One region of the Beutenbergia cavernae DSM 12333 genome, then DNA from elsewhere that is predicted to be linked to it. Evidence: predicted binding sites of a transcription regulator. Region 1 holds the regulator's gene; the other holds the start of a gene.
The links. The regulator LexA, encoded in region 1, represses DNA repair genes until DNA is damaged. The targets are predictions, from matches to a motif close to TCGAACANNTGTTCGA.

Region 1 (8,038 bases):
ATCCGCAGCCAAGGTCGAGGAGCTCGCCGGTCGCCGGCGGCGCGGGGACGGCGTCGAGCAGGACGCGTGTGCCGGTGTCCAGGTGGTCGGCCGAGAAGACGCCCGGCGCCGTCGTCACCCGGACGTCCCGCCCGCGCAGGCGGACGTCGATGGTGCGCCGCTCGTCCGGTGCCGCGGGCTCGGCGGAGAAGTAGTGGTCGGGCGCGCTCACGCCCCCAGGGTAGGCGCGCCGGACTGCGCCCTCGGTGAAAACGCTTGGGCCGCCCGGCGCCCCGTGCGAGGCTGGAACCCATGAGTGCGCACCCCTCCGGCGACGAGCAGGCCGACCCGGCCCGCGACGTCGTCGCCCGTATCCTCGCTCGCGCGGGCACGGCGTTGCAGAGCACCGACGCGGCGCCCACCGAGACCGACGGCGAACAGCTCGACGTCGAGGAGCGGTCGGCGCTGCGGCGGGTCACGGGACTGTCGACCGAGCTGCAGGACGTCACCGAGGTCGAGTACCGGCAGCTGCGGCTGGAGCAGGTGGTGCTCGTCGGGCTCTGGTCCTCCGGTACCGCGGAGGGTGCGGAGATCTCCCTGCGGGAGCTCGCGGCGCTCGCGGAGACCGCCGGCTCCACGGTGCTCGACGGCGTGCTGCAGCGCCGCCGCACACCGGACCCGGGCACGTACCTCGGCTCCGGCAAGGCTGCCGAGCTGGCCGACGTCGTCGCGGCGACCGGAGCGGACACCGTCGTCGTCGACGGCGAGCTGGCCCCGTCCCAGCGGCGCGGGCTCGAGGACATCGTCAAGGTCAAGGTCGTCGACCGCACCGCCCTGATCCTCGACATCTTCGCGCAGCACGCGAAGTCCCGGGAGGGCAAGGGCCAGGTCGAGCTCGCGCAGCTCGAGTACCTGCTCCCGCGGCTGCGCGGGTGGGGCGAGTCGATGTCCCGGCAGGCCGGCGGTCGGGTCGCCGGCGGCGCGGGCATCGGGTCGCGCGGACCAGGTGAGACGAAGATCGAGCTCGACCGCCGCCGCATCCGCACCCGGATGGCGAAGCTGCGCCGCCAGATCGACCAGATGGCGCCGTCGCGGGCCACCAAGCGCGCCTCGCGGCACCGGGCGGAGGTCCCGTCCGTGGCGATCGCCGGGTACACGAACGCGGGGAAGTCCTCCCTGCTCAACCGGCTGACCGGCGCGGGTGTGCTGGTGGAGAACGCGCTGTTCGCGACGCTGGACCCGACGGTGCGCCGCGCGCAGACGCCGGACGGGCGCGCCTACACCCTCGCCGACACCGTCGGCTTCGTCCGCGCCCTGCCGCACGAGCTCGTCGAGGCGTTCCGGTCGACGCTCGAGGAGGTCGGCGACGCCGACGTGCTGCTCCACGTCGTCGACGCGTCGCACCCGGACCCGGAGAGCCAGATCGCGGCCGTCCGCACGGTGCTCGCCGACATCGAGGGACTGACCGACACCCCCGAGGTCCTCGTGCTCAACAAGGCGGACATCGCCGACGCCGAGGTCCTCACCCGCCTGCGCTCGGCCGGCCCGCACGTCGTCACCGTCTCCGCGCGGACCGGTGCCGGGATCGAGCACCTGCGGGACGTCGTCGCCGGCCTGCTGCCGCGTCCGGCGGTCGAGGTCGACGTCGTCGTGCCCTACGTCCGCGGTGACCTCGTGCACCGCGCGCACGCGACCGGCGAGGTCCTCGCCGAGGAGCACACGGCCGAGGGAACGCACCTGCAGGCGCGGGTCGACGCCGAGCTGGCGGCCGACCTGGCCGACGCGCTGCGCTGAGTCCACAGGTCGCCCGCGCGCCTCGACCGGTGGCGTCGCGGGCTCCGTACGATGACGCGGTGACCCTCCAGCAGCCGACCGCGACCACGGCGGACGACGCCGACGAGGAGGCTGCCCGCACCCCCCGCGAGGCCCTGGACGTCGACGCGCTGCTCGACGAGGTCGTCGCGCGGATGGGCGGAACGCGCCGCGCCGGGCAGCACGAGATGGCGCTCGCCGTGGCGCACGCGTTCGACGACGGCGTCCCGCTCCTCGTGCAGGCGGGGACCGGTACCGGGAAGTCGCTGGCGTACCTCGTTCCCGCCATCGTGCGGGCGGTGACGTCCGACGAGCGGATCATCGTCTCGACGGCGACGCTCGCCCTGCAGCGGCAGATCCTCACGAAAGACCTGCCCCTCGCGCGCGGCGTCCTCGAGGCCAGCCTCCCGCGGCCGCCGGCCGTCGCCCTGCTCAAGGGCTGGCACAACTACGTGTGCCGGCACAAGGTCACCGGCGGGTACCCGGCCGAGGACGAGCCTGGGCTCTTCTCGCTGGACGGCGGTGCCGACCACCCGCGGCGTTCGGCGGAGGTCGGCGAGTTCGAGACGCTGGGCGAGGAGGTCGTCCGGCTGCGCGAGTGGGCGGAGGAGACCACCACCGGCGACCGCGACGACCTCGTGCCGGGTGTGGGCGAACGAGCCTGGCGGCAGGTGTCGGTGACGGCGATGGAGTGTCTCGGGCAGAAGTGCCCGATGCTCGCCGAGTGCTTCCCCGAGGCGGCGCGGCGCGCCTCGCGCAGCGCCGACGTCGTCGTGACCAACCACGCGATGCTCGGGATCGCCGCCGGTGGCTCGCCGGGCGTGCTGCCGGAGCACGACGGCCTCGTCGTCGACGAGGCGCACGAGCTCGCGGACCGCGTCACCGCCCAGGCGACGGTCGAGCTGTCGGCGCCCGCCGTCGAGCGCGCTGCCCGTATCGCCCGGCGGCACGCGGGTGCCGCCCTCGCCGGTCTGGACGACGCCGCACAGGCTCTGCGGACCGGGCTCGGGCTCGTGCCGGAGGGGCGCCTGCCGGACGGTCTCCCGGAGTCGCTGGTCGGGACGGTGACGACGCTCCGAGCCGCGGCGCACGAAGGAATGAGCGCCCTCGGGCCGAACCCCCCGGGGTCGACGGACGGCGCCGGGGCGCTCGTGATGGCGCGCAGCGCGCTCCTGGTGCTCGTGGAGATCGCCGACCGGCTGCTGTCGGACGCCGTGGCGCAGCGACGCGACGTGCTCTGGTGCGAACGCGGCCGCGACGGCGCCAGTCGCCTGCGGGTCGCGCCGCTGGACGTCGCGGGGCTCGTGGCGACGCATCTCGTGGCCGACCGGGCGGCTGTGCTCACGTCCGCCACGCTCGAGCTCGGCGGGTCCTTCGCCCCCGTCGCCTCGTCGCTCGGCCTGGCGACCGGGGCCTACCGCGCCGAGCGGGTCGCCAGCCCGTTCGACTACGCCCGGCAGGGCATCAGGTACGTCGCTCGGCACCTCCCACGGCCGGGTTCGGACGGACCGAGCCAGGAGATGCTCGCCGAGCTCGCCGAGCTCGTCCAGGCAGCCGGGGGGCGCACGCTCGGTCTCTTCTCGTCGCGGCGCGCGGCGGAGGTCGCGGCGCAGGAGATCCGGGACCGCACCGGGCTGGACGTCCTGTGCCAGGGCGAGGACGTGCTGCCGACGCTGGTGCGCCGGTTCGCCGAGGAGGAGGCCACGAGCCTGTTCGGCACGCTGTCCCTCTGGCAGGGCGTGGACGTGCCCGGCGACTCGTGTCGTCTCGTGACGATCGACCGCATCCCGTTCCCGCGGCCGGACGACCCGGTGGGCGCCGCCCGCATGGAGGTCGTCGCGGCGCGCGGCGGCAACCCCTTCATGACCGTCGCCGCCACGCACGCCGCTCTGTTGCTCGCGCAGGGCGCGGGACGCCTGCTGCGGCGGACCACAGATCGGGGCGTCGTCGCGATCCTCGACTCCCGCCTGGCCACGGCGCGGTACGGCGAGTTCCTCTCGCGCTCGCTGCCGCCCATGTGGCCCACCACCGACCCGGCCGTGGCGCGCGCTGCACTCGTCCGACTGGGGTCCGACTCCTAGGCTTGCGAGGCATGAGCGCCGACCCGACCCCGTCCTCGTCCCGCAGCGTCTCGACGCTCGCCGTCGTCGGCGCCGGCTCGGTCGGCGCGACCCTCGCCTACGCGGCCCTCATGCGAGGGGCAGCCCGGCACGTCGTGCTGTACGACATCAACCGGAAGAAGGTCGAGGCCGAGGCGCTCGACATCGGGCACGGCATCGAGTTCATGCCGCAGGGCACGATCGAGGGCAGCGACGACCTGGAGATCTGCCGCGGGGCCGACGTGGTGGTGTTCACGGCCGGCGCGAAGCAGCACCCGGGACAGAGCCGCATGGACCTGGCCGAGCGCACCGTCGGGCTCGTCCGCGAGGTGATGCCGCGCCTCGTCGCCATGACTCCGGACGCGATCCACGTCATGGTGACCAACCCGGTCGACGTCGTCACGTACGCCGCTCAGGCCGTCACGGGGCTACCCACGCAGCAGCTCTTCGGCTCCGGCACGGTGCTGGACAGCTCGCGGATGCGCTACCTGGTGGCCCAGGAGTGCGGGGTCGCGGTGCAGAACGTGCACGCGTACATCCTGGGCGAGCACGGAGACTCGGAGATCCCGATCTGGAGCTCGGCGAGCATCGGCGGCGTCCCGCTGCTCGAGTGGCCGGGGCACGGCAGGCAGCCGCTGTTCGACGTGGGCGTGCGCGAGCGGATCACCCACGAGGTCATCACGTCCGCGTACCGGATCATCGAGGGCAAGGGCGCCACGAACTACGCCGTCGCGCTGGCCGCCACCCGCATCATCGAGGCGATCCTGCGGGGCGAGCACCGTGTGCTGCCGGTCTCCACGCGGATCGACGACTACGTCGGGATCAGCGACGTGTGCATGTCGGTCCCGACGGTCGTCGACCGCGGCGGCGCCGTGCAGCGCCTGCTCGTGCCGATGGACGACGCCGAGATCGCCGGCCTTCGGGCGAGCGCCGACCACATCAGGTCGGTGGCGCGGTCGCTCGGATTCTGAGGCCTGACTGCGCGGTCAGACGCTGCGCAGCACGCTCACGACGCGGCCGAGGATCTGTGCGTCGTTCCCCGGGATCGGCGCGTAGCTCGCATTGGCCGGGAGCAGCCACACCTCGTCGGCGGACTGCTTCAGCGTCTTGACGGTCGCCTCACCGTCGATCATCGCCGCGACGATCTCGCCGTTCTCGGCGACGGGCTGCTGACGGACGACCACCCAGTCGCCGTCGCAGATCGCTGCCTCGATCATCGAGTCGCCGACCACCTTGAGCAGGAACAGGTCCCCGTCGCCGACGAGCTGGCGGGGGAGCGGGAACACGTCCTCGACGACCTGCTCCGCGAGGATCGGCCCGCCGGCGGCGATCCGGCCGACGAGCGGGACGTACGAAGGCGGCGTCGTGGGCACGTCGTAGGGCCGTTCCTCGCGTGCCTGGTCGTCCGGGCTGACGATCTCCATGGCCCGCGGACGGCGCGGATCGCGGCGCAGGTACCCCTTCCGCTCGAGCACGGTCAGCTGGTGCATGACGCTCGACGGGCTGTTGAGGCCCACGGCCTCGCCGATCTCCCGCATGCTCGGCGGGTAGCCCCGCTCCTCGACGCTCGCGCGGATCGTCTCGAGCACGCGTCGCTGCCGCGCCGAGAGCGGCTTCGCGCCGTCGGCCCTCGTCTCAGGGTTCACGTCCCGCTCCGTCCTTGACTCTGCCCCGCCCGACCGATGTCGGAGGGCGGTGATCTGCTGCTCCTGTCGCACCGTTCGACGGTCAGCCTAGGTGCAGGACCGTGAAATGTGCGACAGGTGTTCGACCCGCGTGTCGGACCGAACGGATACCTGCGTGTGGACATCTGTTCGGACGTGGACTAGCGTATCGAACAGACGTCGGACGGACAACAGTTCGAGAGGATGTGGCCGAGATGACGACGATCGCCGTCGCAGCCCCGGGGCGGGCGTCCGCCCCTGTGTCGGATGGTGGCCACGTGCGCCTCACGGCGCGGGGGCGCCGAGTCCTGGTCGTGGCGGCGCTCGTGCTGGCCGCGGGTGTCGGTGCCGTCGGGGGTCGTGCTGTCGCGAGCACCGAGGTCGAGCCGCCGTCGTACGAGACGGTCACCGTCACCACCGGAGACACGCTGTGGGCGATCGCGGAACGAGTTGCCACGCCGGATCAGGACGTGCGCGACGTCGTCGCCTCGCTCGTCCGGATCAACGAGCTGGACTCGGTCGACCTGATCGCGGGCCAGTCGATCCTCGTCCCGGAACAGGACTGAGGGCGAGCGGTCGGACGGCCACATCTAGTAGTTACAGGTCTGACGTTCGCCTACATCTTGTGAAAGGATGAGCGGCGGTCGTCAGGCGGCGTCGAGTCGTCGGGCGGGCGGAGAGGACCGATCGCCAAGGACGGAGACCCGCGTGCACTGCCCCTTCTGTCGGCACCCGGACTCGAGGGTCGTCGACTCCAGGACCAGCGAGGACGGCTCCTCGATCCGCCGTCGACGGCAGTGCCCGGAGTGCGGCCGGAGATTCACGACGGTGGAGACGACAAGCCTGAGCGTCGTGAAGCGGTCCGGCGTGGCGCAGCCGTTCTCGCGGGAGAAGGTCGTCGCGGGGGTGCGCAAGGCCTGCCAGGGACGGCCGGTCTCCGAGGACGACCTCGCGCTCCTCGCGCGGCGCGTCGAGGAGACGATCCGCGCGACCGGCGCCGCCGAGGTCGACGCCCACGAGGTGGGACTGTCGATCCTCGGGCCGCTGCGCGAGCTGGACGAGGTCGCCTATCTGCGGTTCGCCAGCGTGTACCGCGGGTTCTCCTCGCTCGAGGACTTCGAGGCCGCCATCACGGCGCTCCGGGCCGAGCGTGAGAACGAGGGCGACCCCGATGCCGACGGGTCCGCGGACGCGCCGGTCCGCCTCACGACGTCCGTGTGAGGCCACGAGCCGCCGTGGGTGGCGCCGGTGGGGAAGCCGGCGCCACCCACGGCAACGACGGCGGCGGCGGAGCCGACCGGATGCCCATGGAGCGATATCGAGTGGCCGGACCAGCGGCTCCGGCGGCAGTCTGGACCTAGGCGGCGCACCGCGTGTCGCGCGCTACGGAAGACGAGGGACGGCGATGAGCGAGAACGCACACTCCGACGACAAGGCAGACCCGACCAGCGAGGCGAAGGAGAAGTTCCGGGAGGCGCTGGAGCGCAAGAACGCCGCCTCGCACAAGACGGAGCAGGCCCGACGGAACACCGGGAGCGTGCACGGCTCCGAGGTCAACGGCCCCGGCGGGCGCCGGATGTTCCGCCGCAAGTCCGGCTGAACCGGGCGGCGTCGCGCCCACCCGCCCGCTCTCCCGGCCACGGCGCCTGGAGCGGGCGGGTCAGCCGTCGCCGAGCAGGCGCACCCGGATCGTGTGTGGCATCTCGTGGAGCTCGTCGACGACGCCGCGGGGCACCTCGCCGCCGACGTCGGTCACCGCGTACCCGATCTCGCCGCGCGTGCCGAGGACCTGGTACTCGACGTTCGTCCCGTGCTGCGCGAGCGTCTCGTTGAGCAGGGCGAGGACGCCGGGCGTGTTCCGGTGGAGGTGCGCGATGCGGCGCGTTCCCGGGCGTGGAGCGTCGAGCACGAGCCCGGGCACGTTGACCGACAGGTAGCTCGCACCCTGCGCGAGGTAGTCCCGCAGCTTGACGGCGACGAACTGACCGATGTCTTCCTGCGCCTCCTCGGTGGAGCCGCCGACGTGCGGGGTCAGGATGACGTTCGCGAGCCCGCGCAGCTCGCTCGTGAACGGGTCGCCCCGTCGGTTGGGCTCCTCCGGGAACACGTCGACGGCGGCACCGGCCAGCGTGCCGTCCTCGATCCGACCGCGCAGCGCGCCGTAGTCGACGAGGAAGCCGCGGGAGAGGTTGAGGAAGATCGCCCCGTCGCGCATGGCCCTGAACTGGGTGGGACCGAACATGCCGGCGTTGCCCGGCCGTCCGTCGACGTGCAGCGTCACGACGTCGGCGACCTCGAGCAGCGCTGCCAGGCTCGGCATCCGGCGAGCGTTGCCGAGCGCCAGCTTCTCGGCGGTGTCGTAGAACACGACGTGCATGCCGAGGGCCTCCGCCACCACCGACAGCTGCGTCCCGATGTTCCCGTAGCCGACGATCCCGAGCGTTCGGCCACGGATCTCGTGCGCGCCGGTCGCCGACTTGTCCC
Region 2 (8,038 bases), 2.1 Mb from region 1:
TGCGGGAGTGGTGCTCCCGGGAGCGCCGGTGGGGGTGTCGGGCGGGCAGCGGCATGCGGTAGAACCGCGGCATGGACGCGACCGCCTCACCGCTCGACCGCCTGCTCGACGCGCACGCGATCCTCGCCCTGGAGCACCAGCTCCATCTCGAGGACCTCGTCGAGGGTGCTGCCTGGGACGTGGATCTCGGTGCCGGCACTGTCACGTTCGCGACAGCCGCGCCGCTCACGTGCACGGTCCAGTTCGTGGGCTCGGCCGCGAGCGACTCGGAGACGTGGATGTGGGGCTGGAACAACGTCAACGGCTTCCCGGACTCGGTCATCCGGGCCGCGCAGCAGGTCCGTGACTTCGCGCAGGAGCACGACGTGGCGGAGCTGCTCGAGGCGCAGGCGCCGCTCGCCGACGACACCGTCGACCGGAACGTGCTGGCAGCGAAGGCGGTCTCCGGGCAGCTCACGCACGTGGTGGCGCGGGCCAACCCGGTCGCTCAGGTCGCGTTGCTGCTCGACCACCCGAGCCTGGCCCTGCCGGCGCCGTCGATGCCGCGCGTGAGCCGGACCGTGCTGCAGGCCATCCAGTCCGGACTGGTGCGAGACCACCGCCTCGCCGTGACGGCGTACGCGCAGGCGCGCGACGGCGTCGAGCTCGCCTGGGACGACGCCGTCGGCGTGCTCACGGTGCCGGACGGCGTCGCGCGGCTGACGTTCGATGGCCTCGGCCGGCTCACGGACACGACGTTCCGCGCTGGGCCAGCGACGCCTGACGCGCCGGCGGCGCCTGACGCGCCGGCGGTGCACGCTGCGCCGGCGGTGCCCGCCGAGCCGAAGCGCGAGAAGCGGGGCTGGTTCCGCCGCCGCTGAGGCGACGGTGCCCCGGCTCAGCGCAGCCCGGTGATCCCGATCGCCGAGGTGATCCGCCGCTGGAACACGAGGAACAGGATGACGAGGGGGAGCAGGGCGATCGTCGATGCGGCCATGACCAGCGTCCAGTTGCCCTCGTACTGGGTCTGGAGCGCCGCCGTCGCGACGGTGATGACGTTCCACTCGGTCTTCGGCGCGATCACGAGCGGCCACATGAAGTTGTTCCACTGCGTGACGACGGTGATGAGCAGGAGCGTGGTGAGGATGGGCACGTTCATCGGCAGCATGATGCGGAACAGGGTGCGTAGCACGCCGGCGCCGTCGAGCTTCGCGGCGTCCAGGATGTCGGTCGGCACGGACCGGAAGTTCTCCCGGAGCAGGAAGATCGCGTACGGGCCGGCGAACAGGAACGGCACCACGAGGCCGGCGAACGTGTTCTTCAGCCCGACCGACGTCATCATCGAGTACAGCGGGATGATGATGACGACCGCCGGGATCATGAGGCAGGCGACGTAGACCCAGAACAGCGCGTCGCGGCCCGGGAAGTCGAGCACGGCGAACGCGTACGCGGCGAGCACGCTCGTGAGCATCTGCGTGAGCACGAGCACGACCACGACCTGCGCGGTGACGGCGATCGGGACCACGAAGTCGTACCGCTCGCCGAACAGCGCGGTGTAGTTCTCGATGGTCCACGGGTCCGGCAGCGTCAGCGGCCACGTGGTGTTGAACTGGCGGGGCGTCTTGAGCGACGTCATCACGGAGAACAGGAACGGCGCGAGCACGATCACGCCGGCCGCCAGGAGGAACGCGTAGGTGAGCACGTTCGCCCACGCTCGGGAGCGCGACGCGGACGCTGCGGTGCGTCCGCCGTGCGCCGTCGGCGTCGAGAGGGCCGACGACGGCGCCGACTCCTGATGCTGCGATGTCACGTTCTCCTCCTCACGACATGTCGTAGGTGATGCGGCGGCGGAAGTAGCGCTGCTGCAGCAGCGTGATCGTCACGAGGACGGCGAACAGCACGACCGCCATCGCGGCGGCGCGGCCGAGGCGAAGGGCGACGAACGCCTCGTCGTAGATGCGGGCCGCGATGACGTCGGTGCGGCCCGGGACGCCCGGCCCGCCGCGCGTCATGGCGTAGATCGAGTCGAAGACCTGGAACGAGCTGATGATGCTCGTGACGAGGACGAAGAACATGGTCGGCCGCAGGAGCGGCACGGTGATCGACCACAGGGTGCGGGGGGCGCTCGCGCCGTCGAGCCGCGCCGCCTCGTACACCTGGTTCGGGATCTGCTGCAGGCCAGCGAGGAAGAACAGCGAGACGTAGCCGACGCTCGACCACACCTGCACGAACGCCACGGACGGCAGGGCGAGGTTGAGGTCGGTCAGCCACTCGACGCGCCGGCCGAGCAGGGCGTTGAGCGCGCCGTTCGTGGGGTCGAAGATCCAGCGCCAGACGACGCCGAGCGCCAGCGGGGCGCAGACCCACGGCAGCACGTACAGCACGCGGAGCGCGTTCGTGCCCGGGAGGCGGCGGTTGATGGCGACGGCGAGGATCAGGCCGAGCGCGATCGTCGTCGGGATGGTCAGTGCTGTGAACAGGACGGAGACCCACAGGGAGTTCCGGAACGTTGGCCAGCCGAAGATGTAGACGTAGTTGTCGAGCCCGACCCACTGCGGCGGCGAGACGAGGTCCCACCGGGTGAACGAGATGCCGATGACGATGACGACGGGCACCAGGAGGAAGAGTCCGACGCCGATGAGGCTGGGCGTGAGCAGGGCGTACGCGGCCGCGGTGTCGGCGCGCCGCCGTGTGCTCACGTGTGCCTCCGCTCGCCTCTCGTGGCGTTGACGTCGGAGCGTAGCGAGGCTCCGAGGCGATGTGCGCGCGGCGTCCGCGCGCCCTGTCGCGGTCAGTCGGCGGTCCGCCCGACGTCGGCGCTCGTGCCGCCCCTTTCCGGGCGGTCGTCACCGTTCTCCGCTGCCACTCTGGCCCCGTCTACTGGGTCGGGCGCGTCCGCTGGCTCGGCAGCGTCCCCGGCGTCGTCAGGAAGGTGCAGCGGCTCGTCGGGGTCACGACGGCGGTCGGGTGGCAGCATTTCGGGACGCCTGCTCGCGACGAGCAGGTCGAGGAGGCGGGGCATGCTGGCGCCGACCGCCTCCCAGGTGCGGGTGATCGCGACCAGGAGCATGACGATGAGCGCCGACGAGATGATGAGGAGCAGTGCCTCGACGGCGTCGGGCTGGTCGTCGGCGGTGCCGGCCGCCGTCATCCGGACGATGCCCAGGCCCGCGATCGCCTGTGCGGCATAGGTCACGAGCAGCCCGAGCTGCCAGGAGAGGTAGCGGAGCGCGACGAGTGCACGCGTCCAGCGCGAGCCGGCGGCGGCCCGTGCCCACTGGCGGTAGCGGACGCTGATGACGATCATGCCAACGCTCGAGACGACCGCGGCGAATCCGCCGGCGACTGCGAGCGGGCCCACACCCGCGCCGGGAAGCAGGGCGAACGCCGAGACGGCGAGGACGTTGATGAGTGCGAAGAGCGCACTGGCCGCACGGATCCACGGCCGGACGTCGCGCCCGTCGACGGCGGCCGCCGCGGGGTTCACCGAGATCGCGACGAACAGGAGGCCGATGAGGGTCGCCGAGGCGCCGGCCATCGCCTGGAAGAAGGCCGAGTACTCCGCGAGCGCTGGTTCCGACATGCCCGCCAGCATGCCGGACCTCGGATCTTGCGCCGGTGTGGGGGGCGATCGGTCTGTGCTGCTCTGAGTCCGCGGCGCGCCCTCGTCGGTGGGGCGGCCTGTTCTGAGTCCGCGAGCGCCCCGCCGCCGGCGGGCGCCCTGTTCTGCTCACGCGTCAGAACGGTGGTGGCTCGTCCGAGCCGCGGTCAGGGTCGTGGTCCGGGCCCGGCTCCGGCTCCGGACGCGGCGCCGGGTCGAGGCGATCCGAGTCGGAGTCCGGGTCCGATCGCCGCGGCGCCGGGTCTCGGTGGCCCGGGTCCGAGTCCGGCTCCGGACTGGGCGCCGGCGGGGGTGTGCTCGACGAGAGTGGGTGGTCCTCGAGGAACGCAGGGTCGATCGGAGCGGGATCGGGCACAAGGCGCTCTGGTGGCGCAGCGTTCTCGTTGCCGAACGGGGTGCTCCATCGGTAAGCGCCGTCGGGCTCTCGTGAGAGCGCGTACCCGCCATGGGTCTTCAGCAGGTGGTGGCGGCGGCACAGCGGGGCAAGGTTGTCGGCTGTAGTAGGGCCGAGCGGGAACGGGATGACGTGGTCGAGGTCGCACCGGTCGGACGGCGTGGTGCAGCCGGGGACGGCGCACTGGCGATCGCGGGCGCGCACGTGTCTGGCGAGTGCGTCAGGGATGCGATAGCTGCTGGGGCTGATCTCGAGCAGAGTGCCGGTGACGGGGTCGGTGAGGAGCCGCTGCCACGGCGGCTCGTCGGCGAGGGCGATGCGGCGGGCGGTCGCGGCGTCGATGGCGCCGTACCCGGTCAGGACGCCGGGGTGGTCGTCGAGCCCGAGCAGCGTGGTCGCGGCGACGACGACCTGGATCGCCGGGCGAGCACGGCCCGGCCGCCCGAGCCGCATCACCGGTAGCCCGCACCCACCCGCGGTGGACGCCGTGTGTGGGGCTGGTCGCGCTTCGCCGATGTGGTCAGTCTCGGCGATGCCTCCCGCTGTCACCGGAGCCGCGCATTCGCCGCTTCTGCGCCCGCCGTCGCTGCCGTCGTCGTCCTCGGCCCTCTCGGCGTCTTCGGTGCTGGGGCCGGTGCGGCCGATGACGTCGCTGTTGATGGCTTCCTTGCGGTCGGCGTCATCGGCTGGGGTGGCCTCGGTGGGGACGGCATCGTCGGAGCTCGTGTCCTCGCGGCTGTCGGGGCTGCCGATGACGCCGGTGGCGAGGGCGTGCTGGGCGAGGAGGGTGAGGGTGTCCGCGCGGAGCTGGTCGAGGGTGCGGGGGTCGGCGCCGGTGGTGCGGGCCGACCACGCTGCTGCGTCGCAGGCGGTCCAGATGGTCTGAGCGTCGGGTGCCGGCAGGACCGCGACGAGCTTCGCCATGCCGGCAGGCAGGGGTTCGGGGCGGCGTAGGTGTCGATCCTTCGCTGCGTGGGCGTGCAGCTGCGCGGCGTCGGCGCCGGTCGCCGTAGTGACGGCATCGCGGAGCTTCGTCTTGAGGGTGTGGTGGGGCCAGGCCGGGGCGTTCGGCAGGGTGGCGTCCACGACGGCGAGGACCACAGCGACCGGTAGGTCGGCGAGCACGCCGGCGTAGACGGCGGCCTTGCCGGCGTCGATGAGTCCGCCGGCGAGGGCGCGCCCGACGTCGGCGAGGGGTCCGGTGAATGCCTGCCCGGTGTGCACGAGCGTGCCGGCAGCGCGACGAGAGACGCCGAGGGTGGTGGCGAGCTCGTCGGGTGCGAGGCACCCGTTCGTGGAGCGGCGCGCCAGTGCGGGCGGGTTCATCTCCGTGCGTTCGGCGAGCGCGGCGGCTGCGTAGCGAACCTGCGCCGCCGCCGCCGCTTCGACCCGCCGCCAGGCCGCGACGACGCCGAGGAGCTCCTCGGTCGACAGCCGGGTCGCGTCCAGAGCGGCTAGCTGGGCCGCCAGCGCAGCAGCGCCGGCCGCAGCGGAACCGACCATCGCAGCCAGCTCCGGGTCGTCTGTGGCGTGCTCCGGAATCGCCGCTGCCGTGCCACCCGTGGAGGTGGTCGCCGTGTTCGCGACGTCGTCGGCCCGGGGTGTCGGTGCCGCAGCGGCGTCGGAGGTGTCCAGGCTGCCCGGGACGCCCGCGTGCGACTCGGCGATGGCCGACTGGTCCGTGGGCGGTTCCGCGCTGAGGGACTCCCGTGTGGGCGGTTCCGCGCTGAGGGACTCCCATGCGTGCGGCTCGGCGATGCTCGCCGGATCGGCCGGGGATGGTGCGGTGTCCGCGGCGTCGGAGCGGCTCTTGTGGGTGGCGCCGCCGAAGATGGCTCGAACCTCGAGGATCGCGCCGGCGGCTGCGGCACCGACGAGGGCGTACCCGGGGAAGCAGTGGTCGCCGCGAGCGCGCGAGACAGGGCCGGGGACGGGGGTCCCGATCCACTGCTCCGCTGCGTCGAACATGTGAACGATTGTCGCATGCGGCACCGACATTTGCAGTATGTCTGTTCGAACCTGTGGACAGGCGGAGATGTCACGGAGGGCTGCCGAGTGCGCTCAGCAGGGCGTGGCGAGCGCCAACGGTCGGGCGACCGAGTGAGGAAGTGGGAGGGGGAGCCGGACAGGCGGGCCGGTAGTGGGAGGGGGAGGCGGTTGCCGGGAGCCGAAAGTGGGAGGGGGAGCCGGACAGGCGGGCCGGTAGTGGGAGGGGGAGGCGGTTGCCGGGAGCCGGGGCGAGCGACTCGAGGGAGGTCCAGCCCGGATCGTGCCTCGCGGCCGCGACGCCGTCCTTCGACGGTCCCGCGAACCGGATGAAGCGCGCGCGTGGCGGCCTTCGGGGAGGAGCTCCGACACCTCGAGCGCGTACGTCCGCCAGAGCCGTGGCGGACGTGCGGTGTCCGGTCGATGTCGACCTCCTGCGGGCCATCCGTCCCTGTGGCAGGTCCGAACTCCTCCCACACGCAACCCCGAAGGAGCATCCCATGAGCAAGCTGTTCGCCACCGTCGTCGCGGTTCTGGCCCTCGGAGGTGCCGTCGTGGCCGCTCGGGCAGCCACCAGGAAGCCGGCCCCGAGGAGCCCCGCCGTCGGAAACTCAGCCCCGAGCAACTCCGCGACACGGAACTCCGCCACTCGGAACCCCGCCGAGGAGTCCACCTCTCGCGTCTCCAGCCTCACCTTCCCCCGGAGATCCAGCCTCGAGCTGCTCATGCGCAGCGCGAGGATCTGATGGGCGACTCCCGCGACGTCCGACCGAGGGCGAGCATCGTGCCCTCGGTCGGACCTCATCGCGCGGGGTCTGCGCAACCTCGCCCGCCAGGCGTCAGTTCGGGCGGGAGCTGAGCACGCAGAACTCGTTGCCCTCGGGGTCGGCCAGCACCTCCCAGGTGACCTCCGGCCCTTGCCCGACGTCGATCCGGCTCGCCCCCATCGACACGAGGCGTTCGATCTCAGCCTCGCGGTCGTCGCTCGTGTGAGGCGCCAGGTCGATGTGCAGCCGGTTCTTGGTGGTCTTCTCGTGCTCGACCGGCACGAACACGAGGCCCGGCGGTACCTGCTCGAACCGCAGCAGCGGGCCGAGCTCGTCGGCCCATGGCGGGACGATCACCGCCTCCTCCTCGGTCGAGAAGCGGACGTCCCACCCCAGGACCTGCGCCCACCACCTCGCCTGGGCCTGGTGGTCGCGCGACTCCACGACCGTCGTGTACCAGCGCAGCGCCATCGTCTTGCCCTCTCCTCGGTGGTCGATACACGGAGGAACCTAGGCGCGACCACCGACACGAGGTCTTGACACCCTGGCGCACGACGGGAAAGATTCCCCACCATGGCGCTACTGACGGGAGAGATTCCCGAAGTGGCGGACGCCGCCGTCCTCACCCGGCTCCCGGGCCTCCTGCCGACGTTGCGCAGCTCGGAACGCCGGATCGCCGAGGCGATCCTCGACGACCCGCAGGCGGTGTCCCGCGACACGATCGAGCAGCTCGCCGCTCGGTGCGGAACCTCGAAGACGAGCGTGACGCGCTTCTGCCGGACGATCGGGCTCGCCGGCTACACGGAGCTGCGGCTCGCCCTGGCCGGTGACGTCGGCCGACGGAGGGACGAGAGCTGGCGCGCGGAGCTCGGCAGCTCCGCCGATCCGCAGAACCCGGCCGACGTCGTCGTCGACGAGCTGCTGACCGCGAACGTCCGGGCACTCACCGAGACCGTGCGCACGCTCGACCGCGCCGCGCTCGCCGCCTCTGTCGACGCCCTCGCGTCCGCCGGCCGGATCGACCTCTACGGCATCGGCGGCAGCGGCACCGTGGCCGCCGACCTGCAGCGCCGGTTCCACCGGATCGGTCGCGTCGCGCACGCGTGGAGCGAGTCGCACGACGCGCTGACCGGCGCTGCGATGCTCGGCGCCTCGGACGTGGCGATCGCGCTCTCGCACACCGGTGAGACCAGTGAGGTCGCCGCGGCGCTCGCCCTCGCGCGGGATCGCGGGGCCACCACCATCGCCGTGACGAACTACCCGGGCTCGGCCGTCGCGGCCGCAGCGGAC

Region 2: a site for LexA is predicted at 5,997-6,012, ahead of BCAV_RS21290 (HNH endonuclease signature motif containing protein). Genes of this name have one in related genera too.

The regions. Positions count from the first base shown of each region.
Region 1 is NC_012669.1:2,720,408-2,728,445, reverse strand. Features, by position in the region: gene BCAV_RS12270 (class I SAM-dependent methyltransferase) at 1-211, opposite strand, end outside; gene hflX (GTPase HflX) at 292-1,773, shown strand; gene BCAV_RS12260 (ATP-dependent DNA helicase) at 1,833-3,872, shown strand; gene BCAV_RS12255 (L-lactate dehydrogenase) at 3,884-4,861, shown strand; gene lexA (transcriptional repressor LexA) at 4,877-5,536, opposite strand; gene BCAV_RS12245 (LysM peptidoglycan-binding domain-containing protein) at 5,770-6,120, shown strand; gene nrdR (transcriptional regulator NrdR) at 6,263-6,775, shown strand; gene BCAV_RS12235 (DUF5302 domain-containing protein) at 6,960-7,154, shown strand; gene serA (phosphoglycerate dehydrogenase) at 7,215-8,038, opposite strand, start outside.
Region 2 is NC_012669.1:150,907-158,944, forward strand. Features, by position in the region: gene BCAV_RS00730 (DUF6882 domain-containing protein) at 72-860, shown strand; gene BCAV_RS00735 (carbohydrate ABC transporter permease) at 878-1,789, opposite strand; gene BCAV_RS00740 (carbohydrate ABC transporter permease) at 1,800-2,678, opposite strand; gene BCAV_RS00745 (hypothetical protein) at 2,771-3,562, opposite strand; gene BCAV_RS21290 (HNH endonuclease signature motif containing protein) at 3,717-5,963, opposite strand; gene BCAV_RS00760 (VOC family protein) at 6,821-7,219, opposite strand; gene BCAV_RS00765 (MurR/RpiR family transcriptional regulator) at 7,322-8,038, shown strand, end outside.